3 regions of the Shewanella maritima genome follow, and region 2 is predicted to be linked to each of the others. Evidence: predicted binding sites of a transcription regulator. Region 2 holds the regulator's gene; each other region holds the start of a gene.

Region 1 (6,484 bases), 1.3 Mb from region 2:
GCCCCTGCACACCTTCAATGGCACTCTTATTGGCATCAGAGCTCAAATTAATGAACTTAGACGCAGCTACCACAGCAAGAATAGCCAGCACAATAATCACCACCACTAGCTCAATTAAGGTAAAGCCAGCTGCAGTTTTGCTTGTGCGAGTAAATGCCATAACGACTCCTTATTTTGGCAACAATAACTAGACAGAACTTGGAAAACGTAAGTTCCATAGAATACAGTAACTAAAACATAACACAGCGATAAACAAGTTAATATACAGCAAAGACTTAACTCGCTTTCACTGTGTAAATCCAGACAGACAGAAAAAAGCCCCGGCAAATGCCAGGGCTAATAGGAAGTCTCAACTCAGCTTATAGGCTGTAGTAAAGTTCAAATTCCATTGGGTGAGTAGTACGAGATACTTTCTCACATTCAGCAGACTTGATTTCAATGTAAGACTCGATGAAGTCTTTAGTGAAGACGCCACCTTTCATTAGGAACTCGTGGTCAGCTTCTAGGCTTTCCAGTGCGTTCTCTAGTGAAGTTGCAACTTGTGGGATCTCAGCTGCTTCTTCTGCTGGTAGGTCATATAAGTCTTTGTCCATTGCATCACCAGGGTGGATCTTGTTTTGGATACCGTCAAGACCAGCCATTAGCAATGCAGAGAATGCTAAGTATGGGTTAGCAGTTGGATCTGGGAAACGAGTTTCAATACGGCGCGCTTTCGGGCTTGGTACCACTGGGATACGGATTGAAGCACTACGGTTACGCGCAGAGTAAGCTAGCATTACTGGCGCTTCGAAGTGAGGAACTAGACGCTTGTACGAGTTAGTACTTGGGTTAGTGAATGCGTTTAGTGCGCGAGCGTGCTTGATGATACCACCGATGTAGTAAAGTGCAGTTTCACTTAGGCCAGCGTACTTATCACCAGAGAATAGGTTAACACCGTCTTTCGCTAGAGATTGGTGAACATGCATACCGCTACCGTTGTCGCCAACGATTGGCTTAGGCATAAAGGTTGCTGTTTTACCGTAAGCGTGTGCAGTGTTATGTACTACATACTTAAGGATTTGGATTTCATCAGCCTTGTTTGAAAGCGTGTTGAAACGAGTTGCGATTTCGTTTTGACCACCAGTAGCTACTTCATGGTGATGCGCTTCAACAACTTGACCCATTTCTTCAAGGATCAAACACATTGCGCTACGTAAATCTTGTGAAGAGTCAACTGGAGCAACTGGGAAGTAACCACCTTTAACGAAAGGACGGTGACCAGTGTTGCCATCTTCATAACTAGTAGATGAGTTCCAAGCTGCTTCTTTCGCATCAACTTTTACGAAAGTACCTGACATGTCAGTACCAAACTTAACATCGTCAAATAAGAAGAACTCTGGCTCAGGACCAATTAATACAGTGTCAGCAATACCCGTAGACTTTAGGTACTCTTCAGCTTTCTTAGCGATTGAACGTGGGTCACGCTCGTAGCCAGTCATAGTGCTTGGCTCAAGAATGTCACAACGGATAAGACCAGTGACTTCTTCAGTGAAAGGGTCAAGAAGGAATGAAGAAGGGTCAGGCATTAGCACCATGTCAGATTCGTTAATACCTTTCCAACCATTAATAGATGAACCATCAAACATCTTACCGTTTTCGAAGAAGTCTTCGTCAACTTGGTGTGAAGGAACAGAAACGTGCTGCTCTTTACCTTTAGTGTCGGTAAAACGTAAATCTACAAACTTTACTTCTAGTTCTTCAATTTGTTTTAGTATTGCTTCAACTGACATTATCAAGCCTCCAGTAGGGTGTAGGGTATTCCCCAAATGTAATCTTTTTAGTGCGATAAGCTGACTGTTTCAACTTATCTGGAATCGATTTCATAATTTGCACACTTTAAAGCGAGTATCATGCCAACATAATAAGATACTGAAATATATACCATTAAATTTACACAACTCACCACAATGCAGCGCATTGCACAATTCCAGTGCATCAATATGCGCCCATTTGGTGCAAAAGTCCATTTGTGTGCACCTTATTAAATCAGTCATCAAAATCGCATCACCAAACTGTCATCAGTTATGGAGTAAAATGCGCAAATATCTGCCAAGTCCCTGCCAAAAAAGGTTTATTTTTTGTAAAAAATTGAGTGTTCAAAAATAATCCTATCTACTGGAGTCACTCTAGAGTAGAATGGCACGCTTTTTTATGACAGCTATACTTGTGACAGCTGATTTTCGCTTGGTTTTTACCGTGCGAGTCACCTGACCTAAAGCTGCATTAAACTCATAATTTTTATTTGATGGTATAGAGGTTTTATCCGTGTTAGAGAATTTACGTAACATCGCCATTATTGCTCACGTTGACCATGGCAAAACGACCTTGGTAGACAAGCTATTGGCTCAATCAGGCACCCTTGAAAGCCGAGGCGAAGCCGAAGAACGTGTAATGGATTCTAACGATCTTGAAAAAGAGCGTGGTATCACCATTCTGGCAAAGAATACTGCCATCAAATGGAACGACTATCGCATTAACATCGTAGATACTCCAGGCCACGCCGACTTTGGCGGTGAGGTTGAACGTGTACTTTCTATGGTTGATTCAGTACTACTGCTGGTTGACGCTGTTGACGGTCCAATGCCGCAAACGCGCTTTGTAACGAAAAAAGCATTCGCTCAAGGCCTAAAGCCAATCGTTGTTATCAACAAGATTGACCGTCCAGGCGCACGTCCTGACTGGGTTATCGACCAAGTATTCGACCTATTCGACAACTTAGGCGCAACTGACGAACAGTTAGACTTCCCAATTGTTTACGCATCTGCACTAAACGGTTTCGCAAGCTTAGATCCAGATGAGACTAGCGAAGACATGACGCCACTGTTCCAGTCAATCGTAGAAAAAGTTTCTTCACCAGATGCTGACGCTGAAGGTGAGTTCCAAATGCAGATCACCCAGCTTGACTATAACTCTTATGTAGGTGTTATCGGTGTAGGCCGTATCAAGCGCGGTAGCGTTAAAGTAAACCAACAGGTAACTGTTGTTGGTGCTGACGGCAAAACTCGTAACGGTAAAGTCGGTCAGGTACTTGGTTACATGGGTCTAGACCGTCACGAAGTTGCTGAAGCTAACGCGGGTGACATTGTGGCAATTACTGGTCTAGGTAACCTACAAATCTCAGACACTGTTTGTGGTGTTAACCAGGTTGAAGCACTGCCTGCACTATCTGTAGATGAGCCAACACTCACCATGACCTTCCAAGTAAACACTTCTCCGTTTGCTGGTAAAGAAGGTAAGTATGTTACTTCACGTAATATTCTTGAACGTCTAGAGCAAGAGCTGGTTCACAACGTAGCACTACGCGTTGAAGAAACTGACTCACCAGACCGTTTCCGCGTATCAGGCCGTGGTGAGCTTCACCTAGGTATCTTGATTGAGAATATGCGCCGTGAAGGTTACGAGCTAGCAGTATCGCGCCCAGAAGTTATCACCAAAGAAATCGACGGTGAAATGTGCGAGCCATACGAAACCCTAACGGTTGACGTAGAAGAAGATCACCAAGGTACTGTGATTGAAAAATTAGGTATCCGTAAAGGTGATATGAAAGATCTACAACTTGATGGTAAAGGTCGCGTGCGTATCGACTTTATCATTCCAAGCCGTGGTCTAATCGGTTTCCAAACTGAGTTCATGACAGCGACGTCTGGTACTGGTCTTATCTACCACTCATTCGATCACTATGGCCCAGTAAAAGGCGGTGACATCGGTCAACGTCAAAACGGTGTGCTTATCTCGAATGCAACCGGTAAAGCACTAACATTCGCACTATTTGGTCTGCAAGACCGTGGTCGCCTAATGATTGGTCACGCTGCAGAAGTATATGAAGGCCAAGTCATTGGTATTCATGCTCGCGCTAACGACCTTACAGTTAACTGTTTGAAAGGTAAGCAGCTAACCAACATGCGTGCATCAGGTACTGACGAAGCGCAGGTACTGACTCCACACATCCAAATGACGCTTGAGCAAGCGCTTGAGTTCATCGACGATGACGAGCTAGTAGAAGTAACACCTGAGAACATCCGTGTTCGTAAGAAGCTACTGACTGAAAGCGAGCGTAAACGCGCTAGCCGCGAGCCAAAGTAATTAACCCAGTTAATTATTCGCTTATTAAGCCCGCATTATGCGGGCTTTTTGTTGGCTTAGTTTTTACTAACTTAACTTCCAAGACTCGAAACCCTTAGAGGTACTGTGCTTACTTTTAACATGCTCAATGCTAAACACTAGGCATTGGCCGCAATGGCTGATTTTTAATCGAGAAAGCGCTAATATAGACCTGAGAGCATCAACTTAGGACAGACTATGCGACTTCTACTATTAATCAGCTTAATCACAATTAGCCTTAGCAGTGTTGCCGCCGTATACCGATGGGTAGATGAAAATGGCAAGGTTCACTATTCTGACGAGCCGAGAGAAAATGCCACCGAAGTCCAGCTAAACGACAATACCCAAAACAATATTACCGTGGTGCAGCCCACACCTATCACCCGCTCCACCAAACCAAGTCCAGGTGCACAGCCAAACTACAAAGTCGTTATCGCCTCCCCTGCCGAGGAAGCCACGATTCGTGACAATAACGGTAATATTACGGTCACCGCTAATATTGAGCCTAAATTACCTAAAGGCGCATTTTTCACTCTGTCACTCAATGGCCAGCTAAAAGTGCAGCCGCAAACCTCAAGCATTTTCCGCCTAACCAATATTGATCGCGGCGCACATACCATTGTGGTGAATGTCGTGACCCAAAACGGCAAAGTCCTTGCATCTAGTCCAGCTAGAACTGTTTTTCTGCATCGGGCATCAGTTATCGGTCGTGGTTAACAAATTAAAGATCTCTTTTTAAATCTTTAATTTCATATAGTTAAGCCAGAAAACCTCAGATAATGATTTAAATTCATGTCCGGTGAAGTCAGTTGCGCGACGCACCAAGTTGGTGCACCATAGTGGTGCAACCCAATAAATGGACGATGAATGGACAGCCAAAATCTACTCAATCACCTAGTTACCGCCGTCTTGGTCATTGATAAGGACTTAAAGCCTTGCTATGCCAATGCTGCGGCTGAGCAGCTGTTAGGGATCAGCCAGCATAAGTTACTGGAGTTATCGCTCCCTGAGCACTATCAGCTGATGGGCGTAGAAAGCCAAATATTGATTGATGCAGTAGACTCCAGCCAGGGGCTTACCGTTAATACCGCGCCACTTATTACCCTTGATGGCCAGCATCACACCATAGATTTAACCTTAATCCCATTAGAGGACGAGCGTCATTTAAGCTTGCTTGAATTGCGCCAAGTCGATCAGCAACGACGCATTCATCAGCAGCTTAACCAAGATGCCCAGCAACAAGCAGCACAGTTTTTAGTGCGTAACCTGGCCCATGAAATCAAGAACCCATTGGGAGGCCTTCGCGGCGCAGCGCAATTACTTTCACGAGAGCTAAAGTCTCCTGACTTAAAAGAATTTACCAGCTTGATTATTGAGCAAGCTGACCGTATGCGCAGCCTGGTTGACCGCTTACTCGGCCCTCAGCGCCCAACAGAGCATACTCAACACAATATTCATGAAGTGATCCAAAAGGTGATGGCACTGGTTGAGTTTACCCTACCAAATAATGTCACCTTGAGCCGCGACTATGACCCGTCGATTCCCGACATCGCCATGGACGCAGATCAGATGCAGCAAGCAGTGCTCAACATAGTGCAAAACGCCATTCAAGCGCTCGAAAGCAGTGGTGGCGACATAGTGATTAAAACCCGTACCCAGCACCAAATCACCATAGGTAACAAACGCCATAAGCTCGTGCTAACGCTGTCAATTATCGACAATGGCCCTGGTATTCCGCCAGAGCTAATGGACACCTTGTTTTACCCTATGGTTACAGGTAGAGAAGATGGCTCAGGCTTAGGGCTATCGATTGCGCACAACATTGCACGCCTACACGATGGCCGAGTTGACTGCACATCTGCGCCAGGGCACACAGAGTTTACTATTACCCTACCTTTGCAAGCTGGCAACACTTGCTAAAGTAACCCGAGATTTTGAGGAAGTAGAATGAATATCAGCGAAAAAGTATGGATCCTCGATGACGATAGCTCGATACGTTGGGTACTTGAAAAAGCCCTAAAAGGCGCACGAATCACGACAGCAAGCTTTGCCGCAGCAGAGTCGCTTTGGCAAGCGCTTGAGTCATCACAGCCACAAGTGATCGTTTCTGATATTCGTATGCCAGGCACAGATGGGTTAACCCTGCTTGAGCGCCTGCAGATGCATTACCCACATATTCCAGTGATCATCATGACAGCGCATTCCGATCTCGATAGCGCAGTCAGTGCCTATCAAGCTGGTGCATTTGAATACCTGCCAAAACCTTTTGATATTGACGAAGCCATTGCCTTAGTCGAGCGCGCACTAACTCATGCCAATGAGCAAACGCCGACTAGCGACCCTG
Region 2 (6,484 bases):
AGCAGGAGTAATTTAATGCCTCAAAGTTTATATGGTCCAGTTAGCGATCAAATCTGGCAAAAAGCACAGCAAATTAAGCTACTGATCTGCGATGTCGACGGCGTATTTTCAGATGGCCGTATCTACCTCAGCAATGCTGGCGAAGAGCTTAAAGCGTTCCATACCCGTGATGGCTATGGCGTGCGCTCACTGCTTGGCAGCGGCATTCAAGTTGCTGTGATAACAGGTCGCAAATCGCAGATTGTCGAAAACCGTATGACTGCACTGGGCATCACTCACATCTACCAAGGTATTGACGACAAGTTTGTGCCATTTAAAGAACTCCTTGAGCTGTATCAAGTTACACCAGAGCAAGTGGCCTATATTGGCGATGACATGGTGGACTTACCCGTTATGAAGGCGGTAGGCCTATCAGTTTGTGTCGCCGACGGACACCCGTTTGTTAAGCAACACTGTGATATGACAACCAGCATTAACGGTGGTCATGGTGCGCTGCGAGAGTTAACCGATCTGCTTTTGCAAAGCCAAGATAAACTGGCTAGCGCTCACGGTATGAGTGTATGAGCCGAGTCACCCTCGCCATCATCGCGTTTTTTAGCGCCGCGCTTATTCTCTATTGGCAAGTACAAGCCAAGCGTAACGAGCAAGCTCTAAAAGTCGACTCAGGTGTCGACCGCCCAGAGTTTATCGCTAACGATCTTAAAACCACCACCTTTAATGATTTAGGGCAGATCGAAAGCCGAGTGAGTGCTAAACACATGGAGCATTTTGAGTCGACTAACATGACTCACTTTACTGACCCTGTTTATCTGGTGTTTCCTGAAGATGGCGAAGCACAATGGCAACTGAGTGCTAGCAAAGGTCAATTAGATAAAAATAAAGATGTGGTGACGCTCAGCCAGGATGTACTTATTGATGCAGTTGACGTTGATGAGCCTTTGCAATCGCTGAGCACACAACAGATACAATTGGATTTAAATACCTTAATTGGCACCTCTAAATCAGCGGTATTTATCGAGGGCAAAGGCTTTCAAATTCAAGGTTTAGGTTTACATGCAGACCTAAATACTCAAGAATTAACACTACTTAGTCAGGTAGAAGGACGTTATGAACCACGTTAATCCACGCCAGATGTTGTTGGCTTCAGCAATTGTTGCCCTTGGGCTTGTTAGCCCAATGAGCTCCCTTGAAGCAAAAGAAGGCGACTTACAGCAGCAAGTAAAAATTAGCTCAGTTAGCCAAAAGGCAGATATAAAAAATAACCAAATCATTTTTTATGGTCCAGTGACTGTGGTTCAAGGTTCAATCAATATTCAAGCAGATGAACTACGCGCATTTACTTCTGATAACTCTGTAACCAAAACCTTAGTCGCCACTGGTAACCCTGCGACTTTTTCACAAGAGTTAGACGACGGTAAAATCGGTACCGCTAGCGCCTCTGAAGTACGCTACGACCTCGCAAGCACCACCTTGACGCTGACAGGTAAGGCTAAGCTTGACCAAGCAGGCAGTCAGGTAACGGGTGATATCATTCGCTACAACATTGATAAGCAAGAACTCATAGCCCAAAGTAAGGGCGATGAGCGAGTGATTACCATTATCCAGCCAGAGAACTTCCAAGATCCGTCAGAGCAAGCACCTGTCGAGCAGCAGCCTGAGCCGCAAAGGCGAATAGAACAACAGCAAGAGCCATCAACACAAGGTAATCAGTAGGCTAAGTAATGACAGAGCAAATCACCTTAACGGCTGAAAACCTGGCTAAAAGCTATAAGAACCGCCAAGTAGTGAAAGACGTAAGCTTATCGGTTTCCACTGGGCAAATTGTTGGTCTACTGGGCCCAAATGGTGCAGGTAAAACCACCACCTTTTACATGGTTGTTGGACTTGTAAAAAGTGACCACGGGCGCATTTTAATTGATGCAGATGATTTAACTTCTGATCCAATGCATCTGCGTGCGCGCAAAGGCATTGGTTACTTACCCCAAGAAGCAAGCATCTTCCGTAAACTAACTGTACACGACAACATCATGGCAGTTTTACAAACACGTAAAGAGCTAACTAAAGAGCAACGTGTTGAAGAACTTGAACATTTACTCGAAGAATTCCATATCACTCACATTCGCGATAGCCAAGGTATGGCATTATCAGGCGGTGAACGTCGCCGAGTAGAAATTGCCCGAGCACTGGCTGCAAACCCGAAATTTATCTTGCTCGATGAACCATTTGCGGGTGTTGACCCAATTTCGGTAATCGACATCAAGAAAATTATTCAGCAACTCAAATCTCGTGGTCTAGGGGTGCTGATCACTGACCATAATGTGCGTGAAACCCTCGATGTTTGTGAGCATGCTTATATCGTGAGCCAGGGTAACTTAATTGCCGAGGGGACACCAGATGAGATCTTGAGCGATCAGCAAGTTCGTGCAGTATACTTAGGTGAACAATTCAAGCTATAGTTATTGATGATTTGGTTTCGCTCGCTCAACTACATGGGCGGCGACAGCATTAGCTTCGACTGAGTACCAATCCAGTCTCTCCTAAGGAAACCAATTACAAGCATTAATGTGTGTCTCTTATACGATACCTAGGGATAAGTGGTAAATGAAAGCGTCACTACAGCTCAAAATGGGTCAACACCTGACTATGACCCCACAACTGCAACAGGCAATTCGCCTACTGCAGCTGTCTTCATTGGAGCTACAACAAGAAATACAACAAGCATTAGACTCTAACCCACTGCTTGAAGTAGAAGAATTTTACGACGGTAAAGACGCCTCAAAAGACAAACAAGATCAAGCTGATACCGATTTTAGTGAAGCAAGCCAAAAGTCTGCTGAAACAGATACTTCCAACGTTGATCTCGCAGACTCGCTCAATAAAGAATCTATGCCTGACGAGCTGCCAATGGACACCACCTGGGATGAAGTCTATACAGCCTCACCAGTTGCCAGCACTGGCGCAACCAGCTCTGGCTCACGCGACGATGATATGCCATTTCAAGGCGAGACCACAGAAGGTCTATACGAGCATTTGGAATGGCAAAAAAACCTCACTCCTTTTTCTGATACCGATTTAGCCATCGCCACAGCCATTATCGATGCCATTGACGATACAGGCTATTTAACCCAAAGCACCGAAGATATCCTTAGCGCTATGGGCGATGAAGAGGTTGAGCTAGAGGAGGTTGAAGCAGTACTTAAACGTATTCAGCATTTTGACCCCATTGGCGTTGCTGCGCGCGATCTAAGTGAGTGCCTGCTTATACAGTTAGCGCAATTTCCTAATGACACGCCTCATATTGACAATGCGCGTATGTTGATTGCCAACTATCTCGACCTGATTGCTGGCCGTGACTTTCGTTTACTTATGCGTAAAACCAAGCTTAAAGAAGATGAACTTAGGGAAGCAATTCACCTGATCCAATCATTGAATCCAAAGCCTGGAGCGGCAATCACACCTAGTGATGATGAATATGTCATACCTGATGTTTCAGTATTAAAGAAAAATGGCCGCTGGGTCGTGGAGCTTAACCCTGACAACATGCCAAAAATTGGTGTCAATCAGCATTACGCTTCTATGGCTCGTAGCACCAAGAGCCAGGCTGACAGCCAGTTTATTCGCGGTCATTTGCAAGAGGCTAAGTGGTTCATTAAGAGTCTAGAAAGCCGTAATGACACCCTGTTAAAAGTGGCCAACTGTATCGTACAGTTCCAACAAGGCTTCTTTGAATATGGTGAAGAAGCCATGAAACCAATGGTACTCAACGATATTGCTGAGGCCGTCGAGATGCATGAATCCACTATTTCCAGGGTTACCACACAAAAGTACATGCATACGCCACGCGGTCTATTTGAACTCAAATACTTTTTCTCAAGCCATGTCAGCACAGATGACGGCGGCGAATGCTCATCTACAGCTATTCGCGCCTTTATCAAAAAGCTGGTCGCCGCTGAAAATCAGAAAAAGCCATTAAGCGATAGCAAAATGGCACAACTGTTAGCGGAGCAAGGGATTAATGTTGCTCGTCGTACGATAGCGAAATACCGTGAAGCAATGCTTATCCCGCCCTCAAACCAACGTAAGAGCTTATAAGCTCAATCAAAGGAGGACGATATATGCAAATAAACCTAACGGGGCACCACATTGAATTAACTGACTCACTTAGAGAGTATGTTGACAGTAAATTTGCCAAACTAGAGCGTCATTTTGAGCAAATCAACAATGTGCACGTTATCCTAAATGTCGACAAACAAGTACAAAAGGCTGAGGCTAAAGTCAGCCTTAGTGGAGGAGAAGTCTTCGCCACTTCTGAACACAGCGACATGTATGCTGCAATCGACTCTTTGATCAGCAAACTTGACCGCCAGGTAATCAAACATAAAGAGAAGCTAACCAAGCATTAATGATGGAAATTCGTACCATCCTGCAGCCGGAGTGCACTGCCTGTGCCACTCCGGGCAGTAAAAAAAAGGTATTGCAACTCATCAGCGAAATCGCAGCAGAGCAATACTCAGACCTTTCAGCACAAGAAATTTTCGAAAGTCTTGTCGCTCGAGAAAAAAAAGGTAGTACAGGTATAGGTAATGGCATCGCAATTCCCCACGGCCGTTTAGACAGTATCGAACAGCCTATCGCCGTATTTATCAAGTGCGATGAGGCGATTGACTTCGATGCCATCGATGATAAACCTGTCGATTTACTATTTGCGCTTATTGTACCGTCAGACCAATGTCAGCAACATTTGGCAACGCTGGCTTGTATTGCAGAAAAGCTTAATGACAAGCAAACACTCAAACAGTTACGTAAATCAACAGATAAAACTCAACTCTATCAGGTGATCGCTCAATGAAACTGGTTATCGTCTCAGGTCGTTCTGGCTCAGGAAAGTCCGTTGCACTTAGGGTGCTAGAAGACTTAGGTTACTACTGTGTCGACAATCTGCCGATCCCATTGATCAATACATTGCTTGAGCAGCTTAAAGGCTCACATGAGCTTATTGCGATTAGCGTTGATGTGCGCAACATAAAGGAGCAAGGAAAAGTACTGCAGGCTCAGCTACAACTATTACCAGCCGATATCAGTATCACTAGCTTCTTTTTGAGCTCGAACGACAAAGTGCTACTCAAACGTTATAGCGAAACGCGCCGTTTACATCCATTGTCTAAGCAACACCTGTCTTTGCAAGACGCCATAATTCAAGAAGGTAAATTACTCGAGCCTATTTCGAATATAACTGACCACTTTATTGATACCTCCGAGTTCAACATCTATGAGCTCAGTGACAAGGTTAGAGAAATTTTGCTTGGCAGTGTCGACCGTGAACTGGTGATCAATATCAACTCGTTTGGCTTTAAATATGGTATGCCTAAAGAAGCAGACTTTATGTTTGATGTGCGCTTTCTACCTAACCCTCACTGGGAGCCTGAGCTAAGACCACTAACAGGCCTAGACAAAGGGGTACAAAATTTCCTTAATCAGCAACCTCAGGTAGGTAAGTTTGTTCTGCAAATCGACAATTTTTTCGAAACCTGGATGCCGCAACTTGAGCGTAACAACCGCAGCTATGTCACCATCGCGATAGGTTGTACTGGTGGTCAACACCGCTCAGTGTTTATTGCTGAACAAGTAGCAAAACGCCTTAGCACGCACATCAAACACAAAATACTTGTGAGTCACCGCGAGCTAAGCACGCCAGCACAAAGCTAGCCTATACTTATAAAAAGTGCACAACCCTATGCTGCAACGACAAATAACCATATCTAACAAGCTCGGGCTGCACGCTCGCGCAGCAACTAAACTAGCAACCCTAGCTGCGAAATTCGACGCCGAAATAACGCTTATCCATGGCGACAAGCAAGCAAGCGCAGCCAGCGTATTAGGGCTATTAATGTTGGAAAGCGGTGTAGGAAAAACCATTACCCTCACAGCTAGCGGTAATGATGCTCAGGCTGCACTCGATGCAGTAAGCGCACTGATTGATGCTAAGTTCGAGGAAAACAGTTAACCCTCTGTGATACAAGCGAATTTTTAACATCAATATCATAAAAATGAATTAGTGGTACTCGACTTGATAAGCTACCATTAGCAAAATTTTTTGGGGAGAGTCTACCAATGGGTGTCGAAGTTTTAGATACAGAGCTAACAGAGCAAAGACTCAATCAACTCACCCAGGCCCTAGGAAGCGGCATGTTTGTCCACGTGCGCAACATGCTGCACGACATGGCACCTTCAGACGTTGCCCTCATTCTTGAGTCTTCCCCACCTCGCAGCCGTCAAGTACTATGGCAATTGATTGACCAGGAACAAGCTGGAGAAATCTTAGAAGAGCTTGGTGAAGACCTAAAAGACGCCCTCATTAGTAATATGACGCCGGAGCGGTTAGCGCAAGCAACCGCCGGCATGGATACCGACGACCTCGCCTACATTCTGCGCTCATTGCCTGATACCGTTTATCATCAGGTGTTGCAATCAATGACCAGTCAAG
Region 3 (6,484 bases), 920 kb from region 2:
GAAATGGCAGATATGATTTCTGCGTCGCGCTCGTATCAAATGAATGTCCAGGTGGCGGATGCAACTAAGAATATGTTGCAGCAAACGCTTCGCATGGGTAAGTAATTTTAAGTCTTTAGTGGAGATTAAGTCGTGAGCATTATTAATCCTTACAGCCAATCAGTGCCGCAAGCAGCGGGTACGACTTCAAACACCTCTGCGGTTACGAGTGCCTCTGTTCAAAAAGAAACTGTGGTTACGGGTAACTCATATTTAGATGGTTTGCGCTTGCAAGAAGAAGTGGTACCAGAAAACAACAATGACCAGATGCTTAAGCAAGAAGACTTCTTTGCTCTGCTCAGTCAGCAGTTGTCAATGCAAGACCCATTCAAGCCAGTTGACAATGACCAAATGATTGCGCAGATGGCGTCGTTTTCAACGGTAGATGGTATCGCAAACCTTAATGAAGAGATTATTAACTTAAATACAGTAATGAGCTCAAGTCAGGCGCTTCAAGCCTCTGGCCTTGTTGGCCGTAAAGTACTTGTGCCTTCTGATACAGGTCATTTGTCGGCAGAAAGCCCTGAAGTGAAAGGGGTGATCACGACGCCTTCCGCAGTCGACACTATCACGGTTCGAGTTGAGGATGAGTCTGGTCAGACAGTAGCGACATTTGAAGTAGATGGCAGCGCCGGCGGTAACATCGACGTGTCATGGGACGGTTTAGATAAAAATGGGGAACCAGTACCTGAGGGACAATACTCGCTCAAGGCCACTGGTAATGTAGATGGTACTTCAGAAGAGCTGCCTGTATCGACTTATGCTCACGTGACCAGCGTGTCATTGGGTACAGCGTCAACAGGTGCAATTTTGAATTTACGTGGTATAGGCGGCATTAAATTGTCTGATGTGCTAGCGGTATCTGAAAGCTAATACATAACTTTTTAAGCATTGATTTGCTAGTCAGAAAGCTAGCTAAACGAAGGAATAACAGGGGTTTATTATGTCATTTAATATTGCATTGAGTGGTATTGCAGCAGCACAAAAAGACTTGAATACTACCGCGAACAACATTGCGAACGCTAACACGATTGGTTTTAAAGAATCTCGTGCAGAGTTTGCTGACGTGTACGCCAATTCTATTTTCTCCAACAGTAAAACAGCAGTTGGTGGTGGTGCGACAACAACGCAAGTGGCGCAGCAATTTCATCAAGGAAGCTTACAGTTCACTAATAACTCGTTAGATATGGCGATTAGCGGTGGCGGCTTCTTTGTGACGTCATCTGAAATTGGAACCCAGGACCATGCATTTACTCGTGCCGGTGCATTTAAAGTTGATACTAACAACTATATGGTCGACTCAGCGGGTAACTTCTTGCAAGGCTTCCCAGTAGATGAAGACGGTAATTCGACTTCGGTGAGCTTAACCACTACTCAACCGATTAAAATCCCTGATACTGCAGGTAGTCCTGTAATGACCTCTAACGTGGGTCTGCAGATGAACCTTAACGTAGGTGAGAGTGAGTTAGACCCTGCAGCGTTCGATCCAAATGACTCAGACACCTTTAATAGCTCTACCTCAGTGACCGTTTATGATTCGCTAGGTGAAGCTCACATTATGACCACTTACTTTGTCAAGCCTCAAGGCGGCTCGCATACAGGTGAGAGTAACTGGGTTGCATACTACGCAGTAGATGGTAAGCCGGTAAATATGACTGGTGGTACAGCAGGTACTTACCCACAAGATACAACCGGTGACGGTAACCCTGATTCAACGGGTACTGCGCAAACAACTGGTGGTTGGTCTGGTAGTGTTGTTAAGTTTAACGATGTAGGTGCATTTACTGGTACAGACCCTGCAGTACTCACAACTGAAGTGTTAGGTGTAAACGGTGCTGATGTATTGGGTCCTGGCGCTGATGGTTCACAAACAATTACGATTAACTATAACAACCCAACTCAGTATGCATCGCCATTTGAGGTAACAGAGTTAACTCAAGACGGCACCACGGTTGGCCGTTTGACGAATGTAAACATTGGTAGTGATGGTCTGGTTAATGCCAGCTACAGTAACGGTTCTAGTGTACCGCTTGCACGTGTTGCATTGGTACGTTTTGCTAACGAGCAAGGCTTAACTCAGGTGGGTAACACTTCGTGGAAAGCCAGCCTAGACTCAGGCCCAGCGCTTGCTGGTGAAGCAAACAGCGGCACATTTGGTAGCATTCGTTCATCAGCGCTAGAGCAGTCGAACGTTGACTTAACCACTGAGTTGGTTGACTTAATTTCTGCACAGCGTAACTTCCAGGCTAACTCGCGTACCCTAGAAGTGAACAACACCCTTAACCAAACAGTGTTGCAGATCCGCTAACTTCTATCTATCGTGTTGCCGCTTCCTTGCGGCAACACTTTTCCTTATTTTTGATGTCATTTTTCATTCCCGCTTCTCGCTAAGTTTTTGACTACTCCTCACTCGTCTAGTTACCGCTAATTTTAAATTAAATCAAACTATATCAATGTCTTATTTCGGTCGTTAAACATAACTTTGTTTTTGGCACGGCAGTTGCAGATATCTTTGCATTAAAGCAACTAAAGCAAAAAGTTTGACGGAGCGGTTATGGACAAATTTCTTTATGTCGCCATGACAGGGGCAAAACAAGGTATGAACGCACTTGCAGTGCGTGCCAATAACCTTGCCAACGCCAATACCGATGGCTTTAAAGCAGACATGAATCAGGCTCGCGCCATGCAAGCCTTTGGCGAAGGTATGCCTACCCGCGTGTTTTCTATGGCTGAAAGCCCTGGCGCAAACTTCAGAGAAGGCCCTATTCGCACCACAGGTCGTGATTTAGATATTGCCATTAACGGTGATGGTTGGATGGCGGTGCAAGCGCAAGATGGCAGCGAAGCTTATACCCGCGCGGGCAGTTTAAAGTTTGATAGCACAGGTTTGCTTGTTAACAGCTCAGATCGAGCGGTGATGGGAGAGGCCGGTCCTATCGTATTGCCACTGCCGATTGAAAAGGTTCATATTTCCGGTGAAGGCATTATTTCTGTACGCCCACAAGGTGCTACAGCTGAAGTGATTGAAGAGGTTGGCCGGATTAAATTCGTTAACCCAGGCAACGATCAAATGATGCGCGGTGATGATGGCTTGTTCCGTTTAGCTTCCGGTGAAGTTGCAGCAACAGACCCAACAGTGCGTGTTGAAAATGGCGCAGTTGAGGGTAGCAATGTTAATGCTGTTCACGAGATGGTTGAGATGATCAACATTCAGCGTCAGTACGAAATGCAAGTCAAGATGATGAAAAATGCGGAAGAGCTAGACCGCGCGTCATCATCATTATTAAGAATGAGTTAGGAGTAACAAATTATGCACCCAGCACTCTGGATCAGTAAAACCGGCCTTGATGCTCAGCAAACCGATATCTCTGTTATTTCTAACAATGTCGCTAATGCTAGCACTGTAGGCTTTAAGAAAAGCCGCGCTGTATTTGAAGACCTGCTATATCAGACTGTAAACCAAGCTGGTGGCGTTAGCGCTGACAACACCAAGTTGCCAAATGGTTTGAATATGGGCGCAGGTACTAAAGTTGTTGCCACTCAAAAAATGTTTACCCAGGGCAATATGCTTACTACTGACAATGCGCTGGATCTAATGATTGAAGGTTCTGGCTTTTTTGAAGTGCAGCTACCTGATGGCAATACCGCTTATACCCGTAACGGTCAGTTTAGTTTGGATGATACTGGTCAAATCGTGACGCCAGGTTCAGGGTATGTGGTTCAACCCGCAATCACCATTCCTGAAGATGCCACCAGTATTACGGTATCGTCGCAAGGTGAAGTGTCTGTGATGACCGCTGGCGCAACCGAAAGTCAGGTAGTTGGCCAGCTTTCTATGTCTGATTTCATTAACCCTGCGGGTTTAGACCCGTTTGGTCAAAACCTGTACACAGAAACTGGTGCCAGTGGTGCACCTATTCAAGGTACACCATCTGAAAACGGCTTAGGTGCCATTCGTCAAGGCGCGCTGGAAACGTCGAATGTAAACGTTACTGAAGAGCTGGTGAACTTGATCCAGTCACAACGTATTTACGAGATGAATTCGAAAGTGATTTCAGCGGTTGACCAGATGCTGTCTTACGTTAACCAAAACTTATAGAGGTGGGTTATGGGTAAGTATCTTTTTATGGGCACGCTGATATTGATGGTCGGCTGCAGCTCTACTCAAAATAAACCAATTCCGGACGATCCGTATTACGCGCCTGTGTATCCGGACGCACCGCCGACTAAGGTGCAAAATACCGGCTCTATTTTTATGGACGCCCATGCTTCAAGCCTGTATTCCGATATTCGCGCCCATAAGGTTGGCGACATTATTACTGTGGTGCTAAGAGAGTCAACTCAGGCAACGAAAAGCGCCAATAACGAGATGAAAAAAGATAACTCGATTGGTGTTGAGCCAGTTTATGCCGGTGGTAAAAACGTCACAGTCAAAGGCGTTCCAATTGATTTTCGCTATTCAGATAGCATGAACACCAAGCGTGAAGCCGATGCCGACCAATCAAACAGCTTAAACGGCAGTATCTCTGCCAATGTGATGCAGGTGCTAGGTAACGGTAACTTAGTTATTCGCGGCGAAAAGTGGATATCTATCAATAATGGTGATGAGTTCATTCGCGTGACTGGCATTGTACGTAGTGAAGACATCACTCCAGACAACACGATTGAGTCAACTCGCGTGGCCAATGCGCGTATTCAATATAGCGGTACTGGCACCTTTGCCGAGTCACAGCAAGTTGGTTGGCTAAGTCAGTTCTTCTATGGCAAATGGTGGCCATTCTAGGAGCAGCTTATGAAAACCAAATTGATTCTTTGTATCGCACTCATTGCGATGACATTAAGCTCATCCACTTTCGCGCAGCGACTAAAAGATATTGCCAACATCCAAGGTGTGCGTAGCAACCAACTGGTAGGTTATGGTTTAGTCGTGGGTTTGCCAGGTACCGGTGAGAAAACTCGCTATACCGAACAAACCTTTAAAACCATGCTTAAAAACTTCGGTATTAACTTACCTGAAAACGTTAACCCTAAGATTAAAAACGTGGCGGTAGTGGCTGTTCACGCTGAAATGCCAGCGTTTATTAAGCCAGGTCAAAACCTTGACGTTACCGTGTCAAGTTTAGGTGAAGCTAAGAGTTTACGTGGTGGCTCACTGCTGCAAACCTTCTTAAAAGGGGTTGATGGCAACGTGTATGCTATCGCGCAAGGTTCGCTGGTAGTTTCAGGTTTTAGCGCTGAAGGTTTAGACGGCTCGCAAGTTATTCAAAATACACCAACCGTGGGACGTATCCCAGGTGGCGCGATTGTTGAGCGCAGTGTCGCATCACCATTTGCCAATGGCGACCATTTAACCTTCAACTTACGCCGAGCAGATTTCTCTACTGCTAAAAGAACTGCTGATGCGATTAACGGGTTACTTGGCCCAGGTATGGCACGCGCGATTGACGCTAGCTCAATTCAAGTTAGCGCACCGCGTGATGCATCACAGCGCGTCTCTTTTCTTGCCACATTGGAAAACATTGAAGTCGAGCCAGCTGATGAATCAGCCAAGGTAATCGTTAATTCCCGTACCGGCACTATTGTTGTTGGCCAAAAGGTTAAGTTGTTGCCTGCTGCGGTAACACATGGTGGTCTTACTGTCACCATTGCTGAGGCAACTCAGGTGTCGCAGCCTAATCCATTTGCGGGCGGGCAAACTGTGGTGACCACCGAAAGCACCATTGATGTAGATGAAAGCGACAATCGTATGTTTATGTTCAATCCAGGCACGACTTTAGATGAGTTGGTTCGAGCGGTGAATTTAGTCGGCGCTGCGCCATCGGATGTATTGGCAATTTTAGAAGCACTAAAAATGGCAGGTGCTTTGCATGGTGAACTCATCATCATCTAAAAATTGTCGCTAAGGCAAATGGTATCACTATGGATAAGCTGTCAAATTCATCGCATTTTCTGGATCTAGGGGGCCTAGATTCACTGCGCGCCCAAGCCCAGAAAGATGAAAAAGGGGCTTTGACAGCAGCCGCCAAGCAGTTTGAAGGTATCTTTATTCAAATGCTGATGAAAAGTATGCGTGATGCCAATGCCGCCTTTAAGGCTGATAGCCCCTTTAACAGCCAGACTACCGAGTTTTTCGAGCAGATGCGCGACCAACAAATGTCGGTGGATTTATCTTCCAAAGGCATGTTGGGACTCGCAGAGTTGATGGTGCAGCAGTTAGACCCTGCATCGAGCAATGTTAAACCCGCATCTGTACTGCGAAATGGTACTGACAGCGATGTGACGGGTTTAGCAACTCAGGCGGTAGACTACTCGCGCAATAAGCTGCGAATTAATACGGCTCAGCCAGCCCAGGCTGATATAGATAACCTTCAAAATACAGGTTTATCTAGCAGTTTCCAGGCAGGTATTGCCGGGGCGCAAGCTGCAGGTTTTAACCCTGATGAAG

What was found. Region 2 encodes sigma-54, which starts transcription at its own class of promoters, with help from an activator protein. Its sites were predicted from a motif close to GTTGGCACGNNNNTNGNNT; they were not measured.
Region 1: a site for sigma-54 is predicted at 1,879-1,897, ahead of glnA (glutamate--ammonia ligase). Genes of this name have one in related genera too.
Region 3: a site for sigma-54 is predicted at 2,527-2,545, ahead of flgF (flagellar basal-body rod protein FlgF). Genes of this name have one in related genera too.

Annotation. Positions count from the first base shown of each region.
Region 1 covers NZ_CP036200.1:2,904,848-2,911,331, reverse strand. The annotation lists gene EXU30_RS12495 (type II secretion system protein) at 1-160, opposite strand, end outside; gene glnA (glutamate--ammonia ligase) at 360-1,769, opposite strand; gene typA (translational GTPase TypA) at 2,305-4,122, shown strand; gene EXU30_RS12480 (DUF4124 domain-containing protein) at 4,339-4,857, shown strand; gene glnL (nitrogen regulation protein NR(II)) at 5,008-6,060, shown strand; gene glnG (nitrogen regulation protein NR(I)) at 6,088-6,484, shown strand, end outside.
Region 2 covers NZ_CP036200.1:1,593,583-1,600,066, forward strand. The annotation lists gene EXU30_RS06890 (KpsF/GutQ family sugar-phosphate isomerase) at 1-16, shown strand, start outside; gene kdsC (3-deoxy-manno-octulosonate-8-phosphatase KdsC) at 16-564, shown strand; gene lptC (LPS export ABC transporter periplasmic protein LptC) at 561-1,121, shown strand; gene lptA (lipopolysaccharide transport periplasmic protein LptA) at 1,108-1,713, shown strand; gene lptB (LPS export ABC transporter ATP-binding protein) at 1,722-2,456, shown strand; gene EXU30_RS06915 (RNA polymerase factor sigma-54) at 2,602-4,092, shown strand; gene hpf (ribosome hibernation promoting factor) at 4,116-4,403, shown strand; gene ptsN (PTS IIA-like nitrogen regulatory protein PtsN) at 4,406-4,849, shown strand; gene rapZ (RNase adapter RapZ) at 4,846-5,706, shown strand; gene EXU30_RS06935 (HPr family phosphocarrier protein) at 5,735-6,004, shown strand; gene mgtE (magnesium transporter) at 6,112-6,484, shown strand, end outside.
Region 3 covers NZ_CP036200.1:670,826-677,309, reverse strand. The annotation lists gene flgC (flagellar basal body rod protein FlgC) at 1-105, shown strand, start outside; gene flgD (flagellar hook assembly protein FlgD) at 133-912, shown strand; gene flgE (flagellar hook protein FlgE) at 983-2,347, shown strand; gene flgF (flagellar basal-body rod protein FlgF) at 2,594-3,337, shown strand; gene flgG (flagellar basal-body rod protein FlgG) at 3,350-4,138, shown strand; gene flgH (flagellar basal body L-ring protein FlgH) at 4,148-4,822, shown strand; gene EXU30_RS02900 (flagellar basal body P-ring protein FlgI) at 4,832-5,929, shown strand; gene flgJ (flagellar assembly peptidoglycan hydrolase FlgJ) at 5,959-6,484, shown strand, end outside.